4 regions of the Vibrio vulnificus NBRC 15645 genome follow, and region 1 is predicted to be linked to each of the others. Evidence: predicted binding sites of a transcription regulator. Region 1 holds the regulator's gene; each other region holds the start of a gene.
What was found. Region 1 encodes CRP, which controls carbon source genes, mostly activating them, when cyclic AMP is high. Its sites were predicted from a motif close to TGTGANNNNNNTCACA; they were not measured.

Region 1 (5,241 bases):
GCCCTGGTGCGTCGGGCAACTTGCGCCCCAGTGCGTATTACGCCGCGGATTACTGTGCCTATCCAATGGCTTCGATGGAAGGGGAGGAGACATTACTCCCTGCAACGTTAAGCCCAGGCGTCGAACTGTAAAATAATAATAAGGGTGCGTTAGTCGCCCAAGGGCGCAGTGGGATCGAGCCTGAGTCACTGTTGCCCAGTGATAAGTGAGGTTTTTACACCTCGGTCATCGCCGTCACAGGTTGATGGCGATGTCGGTTGTACTCTGGACTGCAACCGCCATCGCCATTTTTCCATTTACGCTATAACTGACAACGTGAATCTACAACAACAAGGAGGCGTTATGACGCCAGCTGTTCTCTTTCAATCGCTATGGAATGACTATATTCAACGTTTGTGTCCTTCCGCTGCAAAAGTTCATCAACTGCTTGAAGAAGACGAGCCATTGATTAACGACCACATCGCTTTGCGCACATTTAATGTTGCTCCGCTGGGTATTGAGACGCTAGCTAAGCCATTTCTAGACCTTGGCTATGTGGCGTGTGGTGATTACCTGTTTAAGAGCAAAAAGTTGATTGCCAAGCACTTTGAGCATCCCGACCCTACCCAACCTAAAGTGTTTATCAGCGCGCTCAAAGTGGATGAATGCTCGGAGGCGTTGCAAGCCATCGTCGAAAAATTGGTGGCGCAAGTCGACGCCTCTCGCCTAGAGGACTGTGCATTTTTACACGGTGGCCGCTTATGGGAGCTGTCGTTTGCTGATTACCAAACCCTAGCACAAGAAAGTGAATACGCGTCTTGGTTGGCGGCTCATGGCTATGGTGCCAATCACTTTACCGTCAGTGTTAATCAGCTCAAGGCGTTGGACTCGGTTAAAGGCGTGAATGATCACTTACGCAACGCAGGTTTTGTCATTAATGAAGTGGGTGGTGAAGTCAAAGGCTCGCCAGAGGTGTTGCTCGAGCAATCCTCGACCATGGCCGACAAAGTGGCGGTGCACTTTAGCGAGGGCAGTGAAATCGTTCCTGGTGGTTTCTACGAGTTCGCCAAGCGTTACCCGATGGACAACGGTGAGCTTTACCCAGGGTTTGTAGAAGCTTCTGCCGATAAGATTTTCGAAAGCACTAATGGTTAATAGGACTGGTTAACAGAAGCGGTTAACAGAGTCGCTCACGGCTCTCAATTGCCGTCTCTGTGACACAAAAAAGCCACTCATGTTGCCATGAGTGGCTTTTGAAACTGTTCATCGCTAATGGAAATTAACGAGTACCGTAAACAACGATAGTCTTGCCGTGTGCAGAAATCAGGTTTTGCTCTTCGAGCATCTTCAAGATACGACCTACTGTCTCACGAGAACAGCCAACGATTTGACCGATTTCTTGACGAGTGATCTTGATCTGCATGCCATCTGGGTGTGTCATCGCATCTGGTTGTTTAGCAAGATTCAATAGCGTCTGAGCGATACGACCAGTTACGTCTAGGAATGCCAAGTCACCCACTTTTTGGCTGGTCACTTGCAGACGGCTTGCCATCTGAGCAGATAGACGCATCAGGATGTCAGGGTTTACCTGAATTAGCTGACGGAATTTCTTGAATGAGATTTCCGCGACTTCACAAGGAGATTTTGCGCGAACCCAAGCGGTACGCTCTTGGCCTTCTTCAAACAGGCCTAGTTCACCAATAAAGTCACCTTGATTTAGGTAAGAAAGGATCATTTCTTTACCTTCTTCATCCTTAATCAGTACCGCAACAGAACCTTTTACGATGTAGTAAAGCGTTTCTGCTTTTTCGCCCGCATGAATTAGCGTGCTTTTTGATGGGTACTTATGAATATGACAGTGTGAAAGAAACCACTCTAGTGTTGGATCGGTTTGAGGTTTACCTAGAACCATAATATCTCACTTCCTCTGCAGGGTACGCTTGCCGCTATCCATATTTTAGCGAAGCCTTAATCTTGGCTTCCTAGAATAAGAGCTGTTAACTAAGGCTGCAAGCTATCTTGTGTTTCGGTTTGAAATAGTATCCTTTTTCGAAAACGATTTCTTGATTTTAATCGTGCCGAGTATCGGATTTTTTAAGCAAAACTGTGCACATGATCACGGTATGAAAAGTAATCGCTCTCTGCGCTGGGTTTTTATCCAATTTTGCCCGTTTCAATCAATTGTTGCAGGATAGGCTGCACAATCAATTCCATAGCAAAACTCATTTTTCCTCCCGGCACCACAAGGGTGTTGTGGCGTGACATGAACGAGCCATCGATCATCGCCAGTAGGTATGGAAAATCAACGTTTTTGATTCCTCTAAGACGAATCACCACAAAGCTTTCATCAAGGCTTGGGATACCTTTGGCGTTGAGCGGATTGGAGGTGTCGACCGTTGGGACTCGCTGAAAGTTGATGTGAGTACGAGAAAATTGCGGTGTGATGTAATTCAGATAGTCGTCCATTGAGCGCACAATCGAATCCATCACGGCCTCGCGTGAATGACCGCGATCTCGGGTATCTCGCACGTATTTCTGTATCCACTCTAAGTTGACGATCGGCACCATGCCTATCAAGAAATCGACGTGTTGCGCGACATTCACTTCGCCATCCACGACGCCACCGTGCAGCCCTTCATAAAACAGCACATCGGTATTTTCGGGTAGCTTTTGCCATGGGGTAAAAGTGCCGGGCATTTGGTTGTAGGGTACCGCTTCGTCAAAAGTGTGCAGATAGCGGCGCACTTCACCAGTGCCAGATTTACCGTATTGGCGGAAAAATTCGCCTAGAGCTGGGAAATCGTTGGCTTGAGGGCCAAAATAGCTGATATGACGGCCTTGTTCTTTTGCCTTACGAATTTCGACGTCCATCTCTGGGCGCGTAAAACGGTGGAAGCTATCCCCTTCGACCCATGCGGGCTTGATGCTCATCATATTGAACATCTTGCGGAAAGCTTCGGAGGTGGTGGTGGTGCCGGCACCGGATGAACCCGTGACGGCTATTATTGGGTGTTTTGCAGACATGACAGACCTTGTCGTATTCAAACTTACCTGTTGAGCGGGAATCGGCCTCCCGCGGAGCAATCGTTTGTCCCACTATAGCACGTTCACTTTGCTTGTCATGGGATGGGATTCGGTAAAGTGTGGAGCAGCTAGAATTTTTGTTTTAACTGGATATCCACGGTTTCGTGTAACTCAGAGAAAACCACCACCGCTTCGCCGCATTCCAACTGCTGCTGTACTTGTGCGATTTTTTCTTCAAGTGAGTATTCACTTTCACCGTAATCGGTGCCTTCACGCAGCACAAACTCGCGAATCAAATTGCTCAGCGCCTCAGGGCTGATTTGTTGCCATGGAACGATCATAAATACCTCTTTATTCTATGCTCGTGAGTGGATTTGTTGGCCGATAGCGGCGCTATTATCCAGAAACCGCCATACTTTCATAGTAGGCGGGCAGCGCTTCTTCTAGCCAAAATCGCGGTTGCAGGGCAGTTCCGCTAAGAAAGCCGACATGACCACCGTGATCAAACAGTCGATAATCGATGTTGTCTGGGAGCACAAACTTAGGGATCACTGCGTCGGTCATAAAGGGATCGTCTTTCGCGTGAATGATTTGAGTCGGAATGCGAATATCGCGTAGTTTGTTGAGCCCAGAGCACTGCTGATAGTAATCGGCGGCATCTTGAAAGCCGTGCAGCGGGGCGGTGATCAAGTCATCAAAGTCGTACAGTCTTGTTACTCGTTTAATCGCTTGATAGGAAAGATCGAGTTCGCCAGCCAGCAAATGGTGCTTACGCAGTGCATTGCGTTTGAGCGAGGAGAGTAAGTAGCGACGATAGACGCGCGAAAACCCTTGCTCAATACGTTGCGAGCAAGCGGACAAATCAAGCGGTGCAGAGACGATGGTCGCCGCATCCAGTCGTTCGTCTCCCTGATACTTGGCCAAGTAGTTGGCCAGCATATTGCCTCCCAAGGAGATACCCACGGCTACTTTGACGGTGTGAGGAAACGCGTCGTGCAAATGCGAAAGAAACAGTCTTGCATCCTCTACTTCGCCGGAATGGTACGCGCGCGCGAGGCGATTAGGCTTACCGCTGCAACCACGAAAATGCATCATCACCGCCAGCCAACCAGCGTCAGCAAAGGCTTTCATTAGACCATTGGCGTAAGGGCTGTAGAAGCAGCCTTCAAGGCCGTGAAACAACACAAATAAGGGTTTGTTTTTGGCTTGATCATTGTGCGGAGATTCGCTCCAAGCGAGATCCAAAAAATCACCATCTGGGGTGTCCAGCGTTTGCCATAAAGGTTCGAACAAGGCTTTTTTACGAATTAAGCGCGGCAATAAGGTTTGTAGGTGTGGATTTTTTATCCCAGCTGCGGCGGTAAACTGAGTCATGTGTGTTGCTCTTTGAGTGATTTGGATCAGCGAGGCATTTCACTGACCTTTGTATGCGTGATACGAGTTAATTTAGTCCTTCAGCTCAACTTTTCGTCAATCATTGAGGGGAATGTTTTTTGTGAGACGGGCTCAGGATCACACTTCAACTGAGTTTCTGTGACGGTGAGGCAACGACGAAGGCGTTGTAGAGGTGCGCAGCACCGAGATGTTGGCAGTAGCGCTGTGTGAGCGGCTGTTGCTGGTTGGGAGACAGCGTTAGGGTGTTGATGCAATCAACGAGATCGGATTGTTGCTGCTTTTCCAATTGCAGTTCAAATTGCAGCGCTTCGCGATAGAGGGTATCCGGTAGATGCTGTTTAAACTGACGACGGAGATCGCGGTAGGTATGCAGTAGCGTTTCAGAGCGGCCCAAGCAGGCTTGTACTTGATGCCACTCTTGCTCTTGAAACGTCAGTTGTTGTTCATCGAGCCATTTGAACAGCAACAGTAAGTTGACGTTGCCGTTAAAGTTGTTCTGCAAAGCAAGGCACGCCTCTTTCACTTCTCGAATCGAATAATATTGTAGGCTGAATTGCCACAGCCTTTCGAGGGTAAGTGAAGGTTGGACGTGCTCTGAACTCATTGGCTATTGAACTCCTGTTCCATCTGTTCCAGTACTTCCTGCTGGGCCATCCACTCCATTTCAATCTCTTCGAGATCGGATTTACTTTGTGCTTGCAGCGCCAGTACTTGAGTAAGTTTAGCTTTATTTTCGGCATCATACAGTGAGTTATCAGACAATTGCTGCTCAGCCTCTGCCAACGCTTCGCCCAACTTATCCATTTTCGCTTCTAACTGTGTCAGTTTTTTGCGAATTGGTGC
Region 2 (5,241 bases), on a different replicon from region 1:
CTCGTCGGCGGCATCCAAACGCTCCAAGCCGAGTAAGGCAAGACCGCGAAAATCCCAGATTTCCGCTTGCCATGTGTTGTCGGGGTAGTCTTTGAGCACTTCGCTAGCCCCATCCAAGATGGTCAGCATTTCCACGTAGTTATTGAGCAGGTAGTAGTCCCAAGCCAGCAAAATACGCGCTTTGCCTTCCGCCCAGTTAATACGTGCATTGTTTGCGACTTTAACCGCGAGTTCGTGCGTCGACGCAGCCAGTTTGTAATCGTTAGTGATACGCCAAACGTTGCCCAAGCCAATTAACGCTTCAATCTGTATCTCGGTTTCATCAATCAACGCGGATTGTTCCAGCGCGTTAATCCAGTATTGCTGAGCAGAGTAATATTTGGCTTGACCCCAGTATTGTAGGGCATATAAGTGGAGAATTTGAGGTAGTCGGTCGTCGTTGTCGAGGCGGTTTTGTTTGCTGTGGGCTTCTTTGATGAGTTTTAAACCACGGCGGTAATCCATCAAACACCAACAGCAGTGCGACTGGATTAAAAGGGCTTCAATTTCCGCTTCTGGGTAGACAATTTGCTCGGCGCGGATGTAGCACTGCTCGGCAATTTTCAGTACCTCCGCAGGCTCACTATTTACGCGGGCTTTGATTTGTCTAAGTTCAGCGTCTAACTGAAGTTGGCTTTTATCCAAAATTTACATCCATGCGATTCAGTTGGCGTACAACACGTTCATTATATTGACGTGTCAAAAATTCGCATCATTCATCCGCAATAATTTACTGAGTTAATACTAAATGAATGACAATATTGGGTGTCGTTTCACATAATCTTAACCCAGACAGACGATAGTGCTAGGACAGAAGCTGTTTAATGGTTAATGGGCTCTCTGTAACACCTAGTCGTTGGGCTGGCGTTTGTCCATGTTTATCTTGATAGCACAAATTATGCCAAGCTCTGAAAATGTCGAGCAATGGTAAGACGCCACCCGGTCTGAGTTTTCGTCTTGGTTCGTTGACAAACCCTTCAAACAATAACTGAAAACGTGACTGATAGAACGAGATATTTCGCGTGGTTGCTTTGTTAAACCATTGTTCTGGCAGATTTTTGTTACCTGCAAGATAACAAATACCTTTGAGTTTGCTGCCTTGGTTGGCAATTGCCCAGCGATCTCGCCACCAACTCATGTAGACAATGTCAAACTTTTCAAATGATTGGTTTAAATCCCAACTGGGATCTTCGTCGACATAAAGTAGGTCAACATTTTGACTTTGGATTCGAGGGAGGCAAACACTCAGGGCCGCAGAGCGCAATAGTGGATCTTGTGGCATGTAAAGTGAGACGCGTCCAGCTTCATTACACATATCCAGCACATGCAAATAATGCGCATAAGAGGTGTAAGGCGGACGAACTACGGCGCCTTTCGTCGGGTAGTTGAAGGTTGCCATATTTCCCATTGGATCTTCAACGTTGCCGCGGGCCAAAATGGTTTGGTATTTCTGGTCGATACGTTCACGCAGATAGTCAGAAGGTGTGTTTTCTGGCTCTTTTGCCTCTGCGGTGTATTGCGGAGAAACAAAACGTGAAATCGCTTCGTAAGGGTTGTGATCAACCGTACCTAGTGGCTCTTCTTTGGCAGAGTAGTTCACATGTTGGCAAAGAATATAGCCAGAATGCGCATCGCCTGTGGCCATCCAATAGACACCATTGTCGCTATTGGGTTGCAAACGTTGGTAATGAGAAGCAAGTTCGTAATTGAGCGCATGGTTGACCCATCGCGCATCAATCGTTGCCAATTTACGGCGGCAACGGCTGGCAATGTGTTCAACATGGTCATAAAACGTTTTTGGGTTGATGGCCAGTTTACGGCAAATCTCGCGCACCGAGTAACCGGTGAACAACAGGCCCATTAAGTTTTCTTGAAACTGAAGCTTTTTGTTGGCGCCAGACCATTTATCGACAAACGTGGATTGGCATGCTTTGCAGCGATAGCGTTGGCGATCACCACTGTAACCAAAGGCATGGTAGAGATGTTTGTGGGTATGAACAGAAAGGCCAAAGTTTGCGCAGTCGTCGTTGCGACACGCTGGCAAACCATCACTGTGAAGTTGACGTAAGCGATGCAGCTCATTCAACACTTCACGGTTGTTAAGTAAGGGGGGGAAAGCTCCACATTCACGACAGACCATCGCTGGACGCTTAGGGTTCGCATGTTGCAAAACGTATCGTTTTGCATCGCTCAGACCAAAGTTGTCACACGCCAATGTTTTACAAAAGTTGAGTTGTAACCCATCTGCGTCTTTTGGCAGTTCGCCGTTAGACACGATCGCCCCCTCGGGATTATTCGGTGGCTGGGCGAACCCAGCCAAAAAACTTAAAGATTGATTGCTGTTTCTAGCGCGACTTTCATCATGTCGTTGAACGACTTCTGACGATCTTCAGAGCTTAGTTTCTCGCCACGGATGATGTGGTCAGAAACAGTCAGAATAGTCAGTGCTTTTGCTTTCAGATCCGCAGCCACACCGTAGATGCCAGCCGCTTCCATATCCACACCTAGGATGCCCAGTTTTTCCATCTTCTCGAAGATGTCTGCTTCTGGTGTGTAGAAAAGATCCGCAGAGAATACGTTACCGACTTTTACTGGTACGTTTTGCGCACGTGCTTGTTTAACGGCTTCTTCCAATAGACCGTAATCCGCCAGTGCAGCGAAATCGTGATCGTTAAAGCGGATACGGTTTACTTTAGAATCCGTCGAAGCACCCATGCCGATCACAACGTCCATCAGGTTAACGTCGTCGCGCACCGCGCCACAGCTACCAACGCGGATAACATTTTTCACGCCGTATTCCGCGATCAGTTCGTGAACATAGATACATGCAGATGGGATACCCATACCGTGGCCCATAACAGACACTTTTTTACCTTTGTAAGTGCCAGTGAAGCCGAACATGTTACGAACGTCACAAACTTGTTTTACATCTTCCAAGAAAGTTTCTGCGATGTACTTAGCGCGTAGCGGATCGCCTGGCATAAGTACGGTTTCTGCAAAATCACCTGGTTGTGCGTTGATGTGTGGGGTTGCCATAGTATTCTCCAATATTTCTATTGAGGTAATTGTCATCAAAAACAGAGTCAAATTACCAATTCTGTTGAAACTGTTTTCGTTCGTTGAGGCAATACTAGCTAGATAATTCGCCATTCCATGAGAGGTGGCTCACAAAAGCTCCTGATTATACATTTATAACCACGATTGATAACTAAAAATGTTGAAACTTAAGGGGCAATCGATTTGCCATGCTTGAAGTGCGTCACAGGGGCGTTGGGAGGGGGTGGGAGCGTCGCAACTTATGGGTGATTTGTTACATGTTAATAACCTATGACATGGTTTAGTAACGTTAATTGTGGATTTTTCCTAGATATGTACAAAAAAAATATTTGTACAACTCAAGTTTGCTTGCTATAAATTGTACAAGTAATTTTTTTGTACAAGGGTGATGAGCATGAGTTCTTCTACACTAAAGATCGGTATCAGTGCATGTGTGTTGGGTGATCAAGTCCGTTTTGATGGGGGACATAAACAGAGTCGTTTTGTGGTGCAGGAACTGATGCCACACTTCTCCTTTGTGCCGGTTTGCCCTGAGGTGGGGATGGGAATGCCTGTACCGCGCCCGACGATTCGCCTTATTTCGAATGAAGAACGAATCGCGATGGTGGAAACAAAGAACCCTGACAAAGATTACACTGAGCAGATGCTCTCTTACTCTGAGCAGCAAGTTGATCGATTAATGGCACACTCTTTAAGTGGTTACATTGTCTGCGCAAAATCACCCACCTGTGGCATGGAGAAGGTCAAGGTCTACAAAGCTCATGGCGCGGAGAAAGAAGGCGTTGGTTTGTACACCCAAACTCTGATGCGCAAAATGCCTTGGTTGCCGGTGGAAGAAGATGGCCGCCTGAACGATCCTGTGCTGCGTGAAAATTTCGTCACTCGTGTTTATTGCCTGCATGATTTTAATACCAACGTGCTGAATCAGTTGTCGCGCAAAAGCATCGTCGAGTTCCACTCTCGCTACAAACTGACCTTGATGGCGCATCATCCAGAGTCTTATAAAACCTTGGGCCGCTTGGTAGCCAAAATAGCCGATTATGATATCAACGAGTTTGCTGTTGAATACCGTCAAGGGTTGATGGTCGCGCTAACCCATCGAGCAAGCCGTAAAAACAACACCAATGTGTTGATGCATGTTCAAGGCTATTTTAAAACGGCACTGAACAAAGAGCAGAAAAGCGAGTTGGCGCAAGTGATCGATGATTATCGCACAGGTATGCTGCCACTGTTGGCACCATTGACCTTGATTCGCCACTATCTCAATACCCATCCTGATGGCTATTTGGAAAGCCAAAAATACCTCAAGCCTTATCCACAAGAGTTGAAATTACGTTATGGTTTGTAATGAAGAAAATGCAGTAGAAAAGTGGTATGCGATTCGCGAAGTCTCTGAGATTACGGGGGTTAAGCCGGTCACTTTAAGGGCGTGGCAGCGTCGCTACAATTTAGTTCAACCCGAACGTACTGAGAAAGGGCATCGACTCTACAGTGAAGACAATATCGAGATGATTCGCGAAATTCAGGGTTGGCTCGCTAAAGGTATTGCCATCGGCAAGGTGAAAGATCTGCTGGTAAACCCCGATGCCGAAGGCGCGTTGGCAGCGGAGAGTCGTGAGTTAGATGAAGTCGAACGAATGTTGACGGCTCTGTCTGTACTGAACGCAGGCAAGGCTGAGTCGGTGCTCAATACGGTTCTGAAAGAGTATCCATTTTCGGTGGTTTGCGATCAGTTCTTATATCCGGTCATGACGGCATTGGAACGGGTTAAAAGCACCACTCGTAGCCTACAAAAAGGCTTACTTCGTTCTATGCTGCATACTCGTCTCACCTTTATTGTTGAAGCAGAGCGGAAAGCGGCCAGTAAAGGCAAGTGTCTACTGCTTTCCTATGAAGGCGGCGATTTTATTGCGGGATGGATGGAGGCAGTGACGTTAAGCGAACAAGGTTGGTATGTCACCTTGATTGATGGAGTGGAAGATCTTTCTGGGCTCGATTTTGCTGATGTCACCGAACACTATCAGCGTGTGCATATTTTCTCGCATCGAGCGTTGCAAGAGAAACAGATGAACATGGTTAAGTCCATGCTCGATAACAACAAAGTTACGTTGAGCGATGTTCTGGCTCGACTCCAGTTTGGGTAGG
Region 3 (5,241 bases), 770 kb from region 1:
GATTGGCCAGCTGAACCTTTGAACTTGACGTTCATTGGTTGTGGTAAACCTTGGTCTTTGTACACTTTCGAAATTTCGTTCGACAGCATGGTACCTACCGAGCGATCGGTGTTGATGATCGGGAATTCCGCGGTTACCGCTAAACCGTCTTCCAGTGCTGGTGTCGCCACTTGAATCAATTGACGATCAAGTACCGCTTCTAGCTGGTGGTTTTGTTTGGTTTGACAGTAAATGCCATCTTGCTCGCGAGGCTGCTCTAGGAAGAGAACAGGAGAAAGATCCAAATTCTTGTATTTCCAATGAGAAACGTTGTCGCGCACTTTGAGTTTTTGCGCCTGACCCACCATCTCATCCACAGTACGGAAGCCAAGCTCGGCCATGATTTCACGCACACCTTGCGCCATGTAGAGGAAGAAGGTCACCACGTCTTCTACGCGGCCATCAAAGCGCTCACGTAGCGTTTTGTTTTGAGTTGCGATACCAACAGGGCAAGTGTTTTTATGGCACTTACGCATCATGATACAGCCTTCAACGACGAGAGCAGCTGTCGCGACACCCCATTCCTCAGCACCTAATAGCGTTGCGATTGCGATGTCACGAGGGGTCTTCATCTGGCCATCGGCTTGCACTACGATACGGTTACGTAAGCCGTTTTTCAGCAGCGTCTGGTGCGTTTCTGCAAGACCGAGTTCCCAAGGTAGACCTGTGTGACGAATCGACGAAATCGGTGATGCACCGGTACCGCCATCGTGACCGGCAATCAGAACCACGTCCGCTTTCGCTTTTGCCACGCCAGAAGCAATTGTCCCTACGCCAGCTTCCGAAACCAGCTTAACGTTGACACGGCCTTTACGGTTGGCGTTTTTCAAGTCGTAGATCAACTGAGCCAAATCTTCGATTGAGTAGATATCATGGTGTGGCGGTGGTGAAATCAAACCAACCCCAGGAGTGGAGTGACGTGTTGCACCAATCCAATCATCGACTTTGTCACCCGGTAGTTGACCACCTTCGCCCGGTTTTGCCCCTTGTGCCATCTTGATCTGAATTTCATCAGAGTTAGTGAGGTAGTAAGAGGTAACACCAAAACGGCCTGAAGCAACCTGTTTGATCGCAGAGCGCTCTGAGTCGCCATTTTCATTTGGTGAGAAGCGAATGGGATCTTCACCACCTTCACCGGAGTTCGATTTCGCGCCGAGGCGGTTCATCGCGACCGCTAGAGTCGAGTGTGCCTCGTAAGAGATAGAGCCAAACGACATTGCGCCGGTGGCGAAACGTTTGACGATGCTCTCTACGGGTTCTACTTCATCGATTGGGATTGAACCTGTAGGATTTTTCACGAAATCAAGTTGGCTACGTAGGGTAACGGCGTTGTCACCTTGGCGATCTACTTCTGCCGCGTATTTCTTGAACTCTGCGTAATCTTTGTTGCGAGTAGAGTGTTGCAGCAGGTGAATGGTTTCAGGGTTAAACAGGTGTTTTTCACCACGTTGTTTCCACTGATAAACGCCGCCCACATCGAGCATTTGAATTGGGATTTCACGAGTTGGGTAGCCTACGCGATGACGCACTAAGACTTCTTTGGCGATGTCGTCTAAGGTCAAACCTTGAATACGCGTAACGGTACCGGTGAAGTATTTGTCGACCACCGCTTTGCTGATACCAAGGGCTTCAAAAATTTGCGCACCGTGGTAGGACTGCAGCGTCGAAATACCCATTTTCGAGAAGATCTTTAATAGGCCGCCGTTCACCCCTTTACGATAGTTGTTGAAGTACTCTTCAACCGACACGTTGGCATCCAGCTTTTTACGACGTTGTAGATCAACGATCGTTTCAGTGACCAGATAAGGGTTCACAGCATTAGCGCCATAGCCCACGAGCGTGGCGAAATGGTGTGTTTCGCGCGCATCACCCGTTTCCACTACGATGCCACATTTGGCGCGTAGCCCTTTACGAATCAGGTGATGGTGAACCGCTCCCACTGCTAACATCGCGGGAATCGCTGCGTGGTTAGAGTTTACGGCACGGTCAGTCAGTAGGATGATGGAGTAACCATCGATCACAGCATCTTCCGCGTACTGACAAATACGTTTGAGTGCGCGTTCCAGTTTGCCAGCGTCTTCGTTGGCTTGGAAGACGATGTCTAACGTTTTTGCTTGTAAGTGTTCGTTGTCGATAGCACGCAGTTTTTCGAGCTCAGCGTTTGAGATCACTGGAGACTCAAGTTCTACTTTACGGCAATGAACCGGTGATTCTGCCAGCAAGTTCTGATCTTTACCGATGTAGGTATTGAGTGACATCACCATACGCTCGCGGATCGGGTCGATCGGCGGGTTAGTCACCTGAGCAAACAACTGCTTAAAGTAGTTAGCTAAATGCTGAGATTGATGCGATAGGATCGCAACTGGCCAGTCAGCACCCATCGAACCAAGGGGTTCATAGCCGGTTTGTGCCAGCGGCAGAATGATCTCATTCACTTCTTCTGCGCTGATGCCAAACGCTTGCTGGCGATGCAGTAGACGCTCTGGTGACGGTTGGCTGTGGACGTTATCGGCATCTGGCAGTGATTTGAGGCTTAGTAGATTATCCGTTACCCACTGTTCATACGGCTGAGCGTTGGCAATCGAATCTTTCACTTCTTCATCGGAAATGATGCGGCCTTGCTCGAGATCGGCAACGAAGATACGCCCTGGCTGCAAACGGCCACGGTATTCCACGTTTTCTGGCGGGATTTCCACAACACCAGATTCAGACGCCATGATCAGCATGTTGTCTTTGGTTACGGTATAGCGTGAAGGGCGCAGACCGTTACGGTCTAATGTTGCACCGACTTGCACACCATCGGTAAAGCAAACAGACGCAGGGCCATCCCACGGTTCCATGATGTTGGCATGGTATTGATAGAAGGCACGGCGTTTTGGATCCATGGTTTTGTTTTCTTGCCACGCTTCAGGAATCATCATCATTAGCGCGTGCGGTAGGCTGCGGCCTGAAAGCACCAGCAGTTCCAACACCATGTCAAAGTTTGCAGAGTCAGAAGCACCTTCCTGACAGATCGGCAATAGCATGTCGATCTCAGCTTGCGTGAAGAGCTTAGAGTCTAAGATCGCTTCGCGTGCTTTCATCCAGTTAAGGTTGCCGCGAACCGTGTTGATTTCACCGTTGTGCGCAATGTAACGGAAAGGTTGAGCCAAGCGCCATTTCGGGAAAGTATTGGTAGAGAAACGAGAGTGCACAAGAGCCAGTGCGGTGACCATGGTCGGGTTTTGTAGGTCTTGGAAATACTGAGGTACTTGCTCAGTGGTTAGCTGACCTTTATAGACCAAGGTTTTGTATGACATCGAGTTGATGTAGAAGTCATCCCCGATATTCGAAACGCTCTCAAGGCAAACGCGTACGGTGTAGTTACGCAGCACATATAGTTTGCGCTCAAGTTCTTCAGGTGAGGTACCTGGGCCGCCAGAAATGAACACATGCTCAAATTGAGGCTCTGTGCTCAGCGGATCGGCGCCAATCATCGAATTGTCGGTTGGCAGGACACGATAGCCAATGATGTCCAAATCAAGGCGTTTTGCATTGCGTTCTAGGATGTCACGGCATTGTTCGCGTTTGTATTCGTCTTTCGGGAACAAAACGACACCAACACCATATTTTTCAAAAGAAGGCAGCTTGATACCAAGCTTGACCGCTTCTTCTAACAAAAATTCGTGAGGCTTTTGCAGCAAAATACCCGCACCGTCGCCACTGCATGGATCGCAACCTTGACCACCACGGTGTTCCATGCGAGCTAGCATATCTAGAGCTTGTGTCACAACCTGATGGGATTTGCGGTTTTTGAGATGAGCGACAAAACCGATACCACAGGCATCATGCTCTAGCTCAGGAGTATAAAGCCCTTGCGAACTTTGCTCTCTATCTACCATAGATACTTCCTTCCAGTTCTAGAAGGCGCAGCAACACCAATACGATGAGATCGCATTCTCGGGTTGAGCCCCTTGTCCTTTATAGTTTTGAATCGCAATCAACCAGAGGGGGTTGATTTTGAGTCCTTTCCGTATCCCACAGGAAAAATTTTGTGGGAAAAACAATCCTTGGTGATAAGCCTGTTTTATTGGTCACTTTTTAGTGATTTATATAGGTTGGAGTGGCTTATCGCAGACATATTCCGCATTTGATTTTGTAATAAAGCTCACAAAAATGACGGTTATGTGTAAGTATCCTACAATTTTGTGACTAAGGAATGCAACGAAAAGTAACCAGAGTTAGGCAAGATTCTTGTTTAAAAATGCACTTTGCGTTTAACAAATATGCAACATTGGCCCGTTTTTCTTTTATTTATGCATGTTTATTGATTTTTGCCATGAAAAGCTTCGTTTGAATTTACTAAAATTTTGTGTTTTTTCTTGCAGGTGTGTAATTAATTTACAGAAACCGTAGTGAGATTGATTGCGGTTTTCAATTGGTGGTTTTCAATGCAATTACATGAGCTAGTGAATACGATTGGTCAGGATCTTCAGCGTCGATATGGAGAAAAAGTGCATAAATTGACGCTTCATGGGGGCTTTAGCTGCCCAAATCGCGATGGCACGATTGGCCGTGGTGGCTGTACTTTCTGCAATGTAGCATCGTTCGCTGATGAGCAAGCTCAAGTCAAAAGTATTCGAGAGCAATTGAGCGAGCGAGCGGGAGAAGTGCATCGCGCGAAAAAGTACTTAGCCTATTTTCAAGCCTACACCAGTACCTATGCTGAAGTGCAGGTGCTGAAAAACATGTATGAAGAAGCGTTGAAAGCCGCGGATATTGTCGGTCTTTGCGTAGGGACTCGCCCAGATTGTGTGCCTGATTCGGTGTTAGAGCTGCTCTCGGATTACGTGCAGCAAGGTTATGAAATTTGGTTGGAGTTGGGGCTGCAAACGGCCAGCAATGACACCTTAAAGCGGATCAATCGTGGACACGATTTTGAATGCTACGCAGAGATCACTCAGCGAGCTCGAGCCTTGGGCATCAAAGTATGTACGCATTTGATCGTTGGGTTACCAAAAGAGTCTCCAGACGATAACTTTGCCACCTTAGAAAAAGTGATTGAGGTCGGTACGGATGGCATAAAACTACATGGTTTGCATATTGTCGAAGGCAGCACCATGGCCAAAGCTTGGCGTGCGGGTAAGTTGGAAGCACCAGAATTAGAGCAATATGTCGAGATTGCCTGCGAAATGATTCGCCGAACACCGCCAGAGGTGATTT
Region 4 (5,241 bases), 490 kb from region 1:
TAGGTTGATATCGCTCATCCGGCAAGGTTGGCGGTGAGATAACGACAATGCTGTCTGACTGCGTTTGTTGTCCTGCCAACGCTTGTTGCAGCGTGGCAATTCCCCCTTCTTGGCCATTTTGCACCAAATACCCCATGGCACTGCGATGCACGCCCGTGGGTTCTTTAGTGGAGCGACCGTTGCGCAGTGGCGCCGCGCCAATGAAACAGCCATAAACGGCGCGAGTGAGCGCCACATAAATAAGGCGTAAGTCTTCCGCTAATCGTTCTTTGTCCGCTTGTTGCAGCGCGGCATCACTGGCGGTGATATCTAACACGGTGCGATCGGTTTGCGCGTCGTAAAACTTCGCTTCGCTGGCTTCTCGATGGGCAAAGACAAACGGGAGAAAAACCAGATCGTACTCAAGCCCTTTTGATTTGTGGATGGTGACGATCTGCACCAAATTGCGTTCCGATTCGAGACGTTGGATCTGCTCATCGCTGCCGCCAATACCATTGTGCGCATCGCTAATGGCTTGAGCAAACCAACGCAACAAACCGTGGTCGCTGTCGATCTCATTGCTTGCTTGCTGCAGCAGCTCGGCTAAATGCATCAAGTCCGTGAGTGTGCGCTCACCCTCTTGCTGAGTCAGCAAACGTTCTGCGATATGACGTTTGGCCATCACCGCTCGCAGCATCGGCATCACGCCACGAGAAAGCCACAGCTTACGGTATTCTTTAAACTCACTGAGCGCTTTTTCCCACGCATTTTCATCGTTATTCAATTTATCCAGACTGGCGGCATCAAGGGCAAACAGCTCACAAGCCAATGCCGCCCGCAATGCGCGATCGTCTTCACTGGTGAGCACCGCTTGCAATATGCGCTGAACATCTTGCGCGACGGGGCTGAGAAAAACGCTGTCGCGGTTCGAGAGATAGACACTGGCGATGCCTTGCTTAGCGAGAGTTTGCTTAATCAATCGCCCTTCGCTGCCGGTTCGTACCAACACCGCAATGTCACCCGCTTGAATGGCGTGCTGTAGCTCACCTTGCTGGAATGACGCCTGACCTTGCTGTGAGAGCGTCAGAATCTGCTGAATCTGACTGGCGGTCGCCTCGGCCATCGCTTGCTGATATTCCCCTTTCGCCACGGGTTTTTCTTCGCACTCTTGTAACCAGTAGGTCAGGGCTGGCTGCTTTTGGCCTGCCATGTTCCAAATGCGTTGTTCCGCTTTGGGGCTAAAACTGACTGGCAAAAATGGAATGTCTTGATCATAAATAAATGGGCTGTCTGGTTGTTGAAACAGTTGGTTTACCGCCAACACCATTTCAGCACTGGATCGCCAGTTTGTTCCCAAGGTGTAGTGGGCACTCACTTGGTTACGCGCTTTGATGTAAGTGAAGATATCAGCCCCACGGAAGCCGTAAATCGCCTGCTTCGGGTCGCCGATCATAAACAGCCCAGTTTGTGGGTGTTCCAAATAAATACGACTAAAGATACTGTATTGCAAAGGGTCGGTATCTTGGAACTCGTCAATCATGGCAACGGGGTAAAGAGTACGAATTCGACTTGCCAATAACTGCGCTTCATCTTGATCGATCGCCGCGGATAAACGCGTTAACAAATCGTCAAATGACAAACGCTGTTTCTGCTCTTTGGCTTTGGCCAGCCATGCGCGACATTGCTCAATCGCGTGTGCCAACAATGGGGCTTTTAAGCTAGCCGGGTTGGCCAAAAACGCGTCAATTTGCTCAAATAGCGGATGCGTTGGCGCAGTGCCTTTGGCTGTTTTGGCCAGCAGCTCGCTTTGAGCAAATTTGGCCAGCTTATCTGGGTAGTGGTAATCAAACGTGTCGCTTTCCGCCCAGCGATTCACCGTATCTAACCACTCTGGTAATGACTTTTTGGTGTAACTGCGTTTGTTGATATCAGATTGTTCTATGAGCGTTTGCAATTCAGGCTGCGCCGCTCGCCAAGCACTTTTGAGCTGCGTAATTTTTTGCAGGTTTTCTTGATGCAACGCCGCAAGATCACCACTCATCGCGTTGACGCTCAGCGCCAATGGCGCACCAGTGAGATAACGGCCAATGTCGCTCAACAACGCCGCGGGTGAACCCCAAATCTGGCGCACTTCACCGGCCAATGTTGTGGGCAAGGGATAGAAATTGCGTCGCCAATAATCGGCCACCACTTGCGCTTTTAACTGACTTTCATCGGTGACAAATTCGTTGTTAAAACGGCTGCCGGATTCAAACGCATTTTGCGTGAGCATCCGTTGGCAAAAACCGTGAATAGTGAACACCGCCGCTTCGTCCATCTGCCTTTCGGCTTGCAGCAAAATAGCGGCAGCCTGCTTGTGATCGGGAAAGTCACGCAGCAGCGGCTCAATGATGGGATCTTGGCTGTGTCCTCGAGCAAACGCCAAACGCGCATCATGAATACGCGCACGAATGCGATCACGCAGCTCACCGGTTGCGGCTTCGGTAAAGGTCACGACCAAGATTTGATCCACCGTCAGTGGAGCTTGATGACGCGTCTCTTCACTGCCATGCCCAAGCAGTAAGCGCAAATACAATCCAGCAATGGTGAAAGTTTTACCTGTCCCCGCCGACGCTTCAATTAACCTTGCGCCATGTAATGGAAAGGTCATGGTTTGTAACGGGGTTGGCTCAGGCTTGTGCGTCATCTTACTCACTGTCTCCGGATCATCTGCTGTTTGATCTGTGATCAAACCTTAAAAACGCTATGAATTTATCTTAACTCTCTAAATATTAGGATGTTGTGGGATCTTACTCACGGAACATCCTCGCCGCTCTGGGTAGTATGCGCCTCACGAGATCAAAGGGTTCGACACGAACCACTCAACCGAATCATGGTCCCTCTGACCTTGTGGCCGTACAGCAAACGCCCTACACGATAATGATTTTCTGGCGGCCACCCTACTTCCTCTCCATTGCAGCGCTTTTATCCCATTGTTGACGTTGAGCGACATCGTTTATGCTTCCTCTGACGCATCCACAACGGACAATCTTGCCCCTTGCAGCACCAAACTACTCATCAAACGCACTTGATGGGCCAGTTGATCATTCCATTTTGGCCAAATACGACTGATGTAACTGTCTGCGCCTTCCCCTGCGCCCAAGAAACCATCATTGAAGGTATCCGCCATTTTTTTCAACGCTTTCTCTTCATCATCATTCCATTGCCCGCGGCTTATGCCAGCTTCGATGGCCGCCAATGCGGTTTTGGGGAAATACGCCAAAGGCTGGGTCATGCCTTCGATATACAGGCGGATCAATTCGTTAAGCAAGGATTTGGCTTGGCCAGCATCCGCCATCGCCGGGTATTTGAGGTGCACAACCCCCTCTTTCTTGTCGTAGCCAATCAAATGCGTCACTTTGGCAACGCCCATAGCCGACATCGAAAGGTGATCAATCCAACCCGCTAAGTAATCTTGAGAGCGAATTTTGCCACTGCGATAACGCAGTAACCCAGATTGATAGTGCTGTGTTAACCAACCGCTCAAATGAATCGTTTTGCCTTCACCAACTGGCGTAAAGGCCAGATCCACTTCGAGATCATCCAAAGCCGCGTGAGATAGCCCGGTTAATTTTTCCATTAATGCTTCAGCTTGCACGCGGTTAGTATCAAATTCCAACTCGCCAAAGGCACCGATCGGCAACTTGCCCTGAGCACGCAATTCACTGCGTACTTCCTCAATCAGCGGCTGTGCCATGTCAGGCGTGCTGTTTTCATCCGATAAGAGACGATGCAGCAACTGTTCACGCAATTGGAAGCTGTTGAGTCCATCCAAAATAAACGGCTCTTCATCGGCCATCACGGCCATTGGTGGCTCGAAAACGACTTTCAAACGGCGATTGAAGAAGTACTGCACTGGCAGTCGCCAGAAACGTTGCAACTCAACCAGATCCAGTTCAAGCGGGAACGTGGCACCCAGTAAATAATCGTCAAGGGCTTGATAAAATGGCGCACTTTGCTGCGATGGCATTTGGCCTTCACTCTGCTGCTGGGCCGCTGGAATCCACTCTTTGGCATAGCTTTTCGCGTTGCTTGGAGGTTCGCCTAAAAACGCTTGGGGGCTAAATGGCACCATGGGATGCTCGCAGGTGATCATCTTTAATAGGCGCGCACCAGATTCATCCACACCGAGATGCTCATCTCCCGCTAAACAGTAGTTTTGCTGGCAATACTCCATCAACTCAGCCACCAGCACCGACGGCACTTTCTCGGTGTTGTCTTGCACGGAACGTCCGACATAGCTGATGTAAACACTTTGCTGCGCAGACAAGAGAGCCTCTAGGAACAAGTAGCGGTCATCGTCGCGGCGAGAGCGGTCCCCCGCTCTGGCGCGGCCATGAATTAAATCGAATCCTTCCGGTGCCACACTGCGTGGATAGACGCCATCGTTCATCCCCAATAAGCAGACGGTACGAAATGGAATCGAACGCATCGGCATCAAGGTACAAAAATTCACTTGTCCAGCAAGAAAACGCTGACTTACACGGCTACCGGACAGTTTATTGAGCAGGTATTGACGAATCACACTCGGTGATAATTCCGCCTCAAATGCCGCATCACTCAACTGTTCTTTTAGCTGACCCAACGTATCGCGAATCGATTTCAACGCCACTTCGCCTTCCAAGTCGACGGCAAAGAAATCCGCCAAGACACCGTGTAGTTGCTGTCGCCATGCGTCAATGTTTTGCGCTTGAGCTAAGGCGTGGCGATAGCTGCGAACTTTTTCAATGAAGTAGCTCAGTTTGCCCGCCAGCTCCGCCCCCATTCCCTGAACTTCGTTGTAAGGTGCGAGCCATTCGTCGCCACTTTGGAACAAGCCAGCCGATTCTGGCATCGCGTAGCCAAGTAACATGCGTTGAATACCAAACTGCCAGGTGTTTTGTTTTGTCTGCGGTAGGTCAAACTCACATCCGGTCTGCTCATCCAGCCCCCAACGGATACCCGACGCTTCCACCCATTGTTTTGCTTGCAGGAACTCCGTTTCACTCAAGGAGAATTTCTGCAAAATCGCGGGGGTTTCTAGCAGTTCCAACAGCTCTGACGCCAAACAGCGCATTTGTGGCAGATTCACTAAAGTCAAAAACGCATTGAGAATCGGGCTTTCTTGGTCGGCGGTTCGATCCGAAATGGAATAGGGAATGAATCGCTCACCTGGTGCGTTACCGAACACCGCTTGAATCGCTGGGCTGTAAGCATTGATGTCTGCCACCATCACGATAATAT

Region 2: the regulator CRP is predicted to act here: its motif matches at 3,194-3,209, upstream of deoD (purine-nucleoside phosphorylase).
Region 3: the regulator CRP is predicted to act here: its motif matches at 4,176-4,191, upstream of gltB (glutamate synthase large subunit).
Region 4: the regulator CRP is predicted to act here: its motif matches at 2,762-2,777, upstream of recB (exodeoxyribonuclease V subunit beta).

The regions. Positions count from the first base shown of each region.
Region 1 covers NZ_CP012881.1:1,791,745-1,796,985, forward strand. Annotated here, with positions in the region: gene astD (succinylglutamate-semialdehyde dehydrogenase) at 1-131, shown strand, start outside; gene AOT11_RS08345 (DUF1338 domain-containing protein) at 343-1,134, shown strand; gene crp (cAMP-activated global transcriptional regulator CRP) at 1,259-1,891, opposite strand; gene AOT11_RS08355 (phosphoribulokinase) at 2,134-3,003, opposite strand; gene AOT11_RS08360 (YheU family protein) at 3,132-3,344, opposite strand; gene AOT11_RS08365 (hydrolase) at 3,400-4,377, opposite strand; gene AOT11_RS08370 (TIGR02444 family protein) at 4,523-5,002, opposite strand; gene AOT11_RS08375 (ABC transporter ATP-binding protein) at 4,999-5,241, opposite strand, start outside.
Region 2 covers NZ_CP012882.1:54,192-59,432, reverse strand. Annotated here, with positions in the region: gene AOT11_RS16105 (tetratricopeptide repeat protein) at 1-684, opposite strand, end outside; gene AOT11_RS16100 (lactate dehydrogenase) at 845-2,314, opposite strand; gene deoD (purine-nucleoside phosphorylase) at 2,365-3,075, opposite strand; gene AOT11_RS16090 (YbgA family protein) at 3,491-4,444, shown strand; gene AOT11_RS16085 (MerR family transcriptional regulator) at 4,434-5,240, shown strand.
Region 3 covers NZ_CP012881.1:1,021,484-1,026,724, reverse strand. Annotated here, with positions in the region: gene gltB (glutamate synthase large subunit) at 1-3,920, opposite strand, end outside; gene mnmL (tRNA modification radical SAM protein MnmL/YtqA) at 4,470-5,241, shown strand, end outside.
Region 4 covers NZ_CP012881.1:2,280,368-2,285,608, reverse strand. Annotated here, with positions in the region: gene recB (exodeoxyribonuclease V subunit beta) at 1-2,665, opposite strand, end outside; gene recC (exodeoxyribonuclease V subunit gamma) at 2,975-5,241, opposite strand, start outside.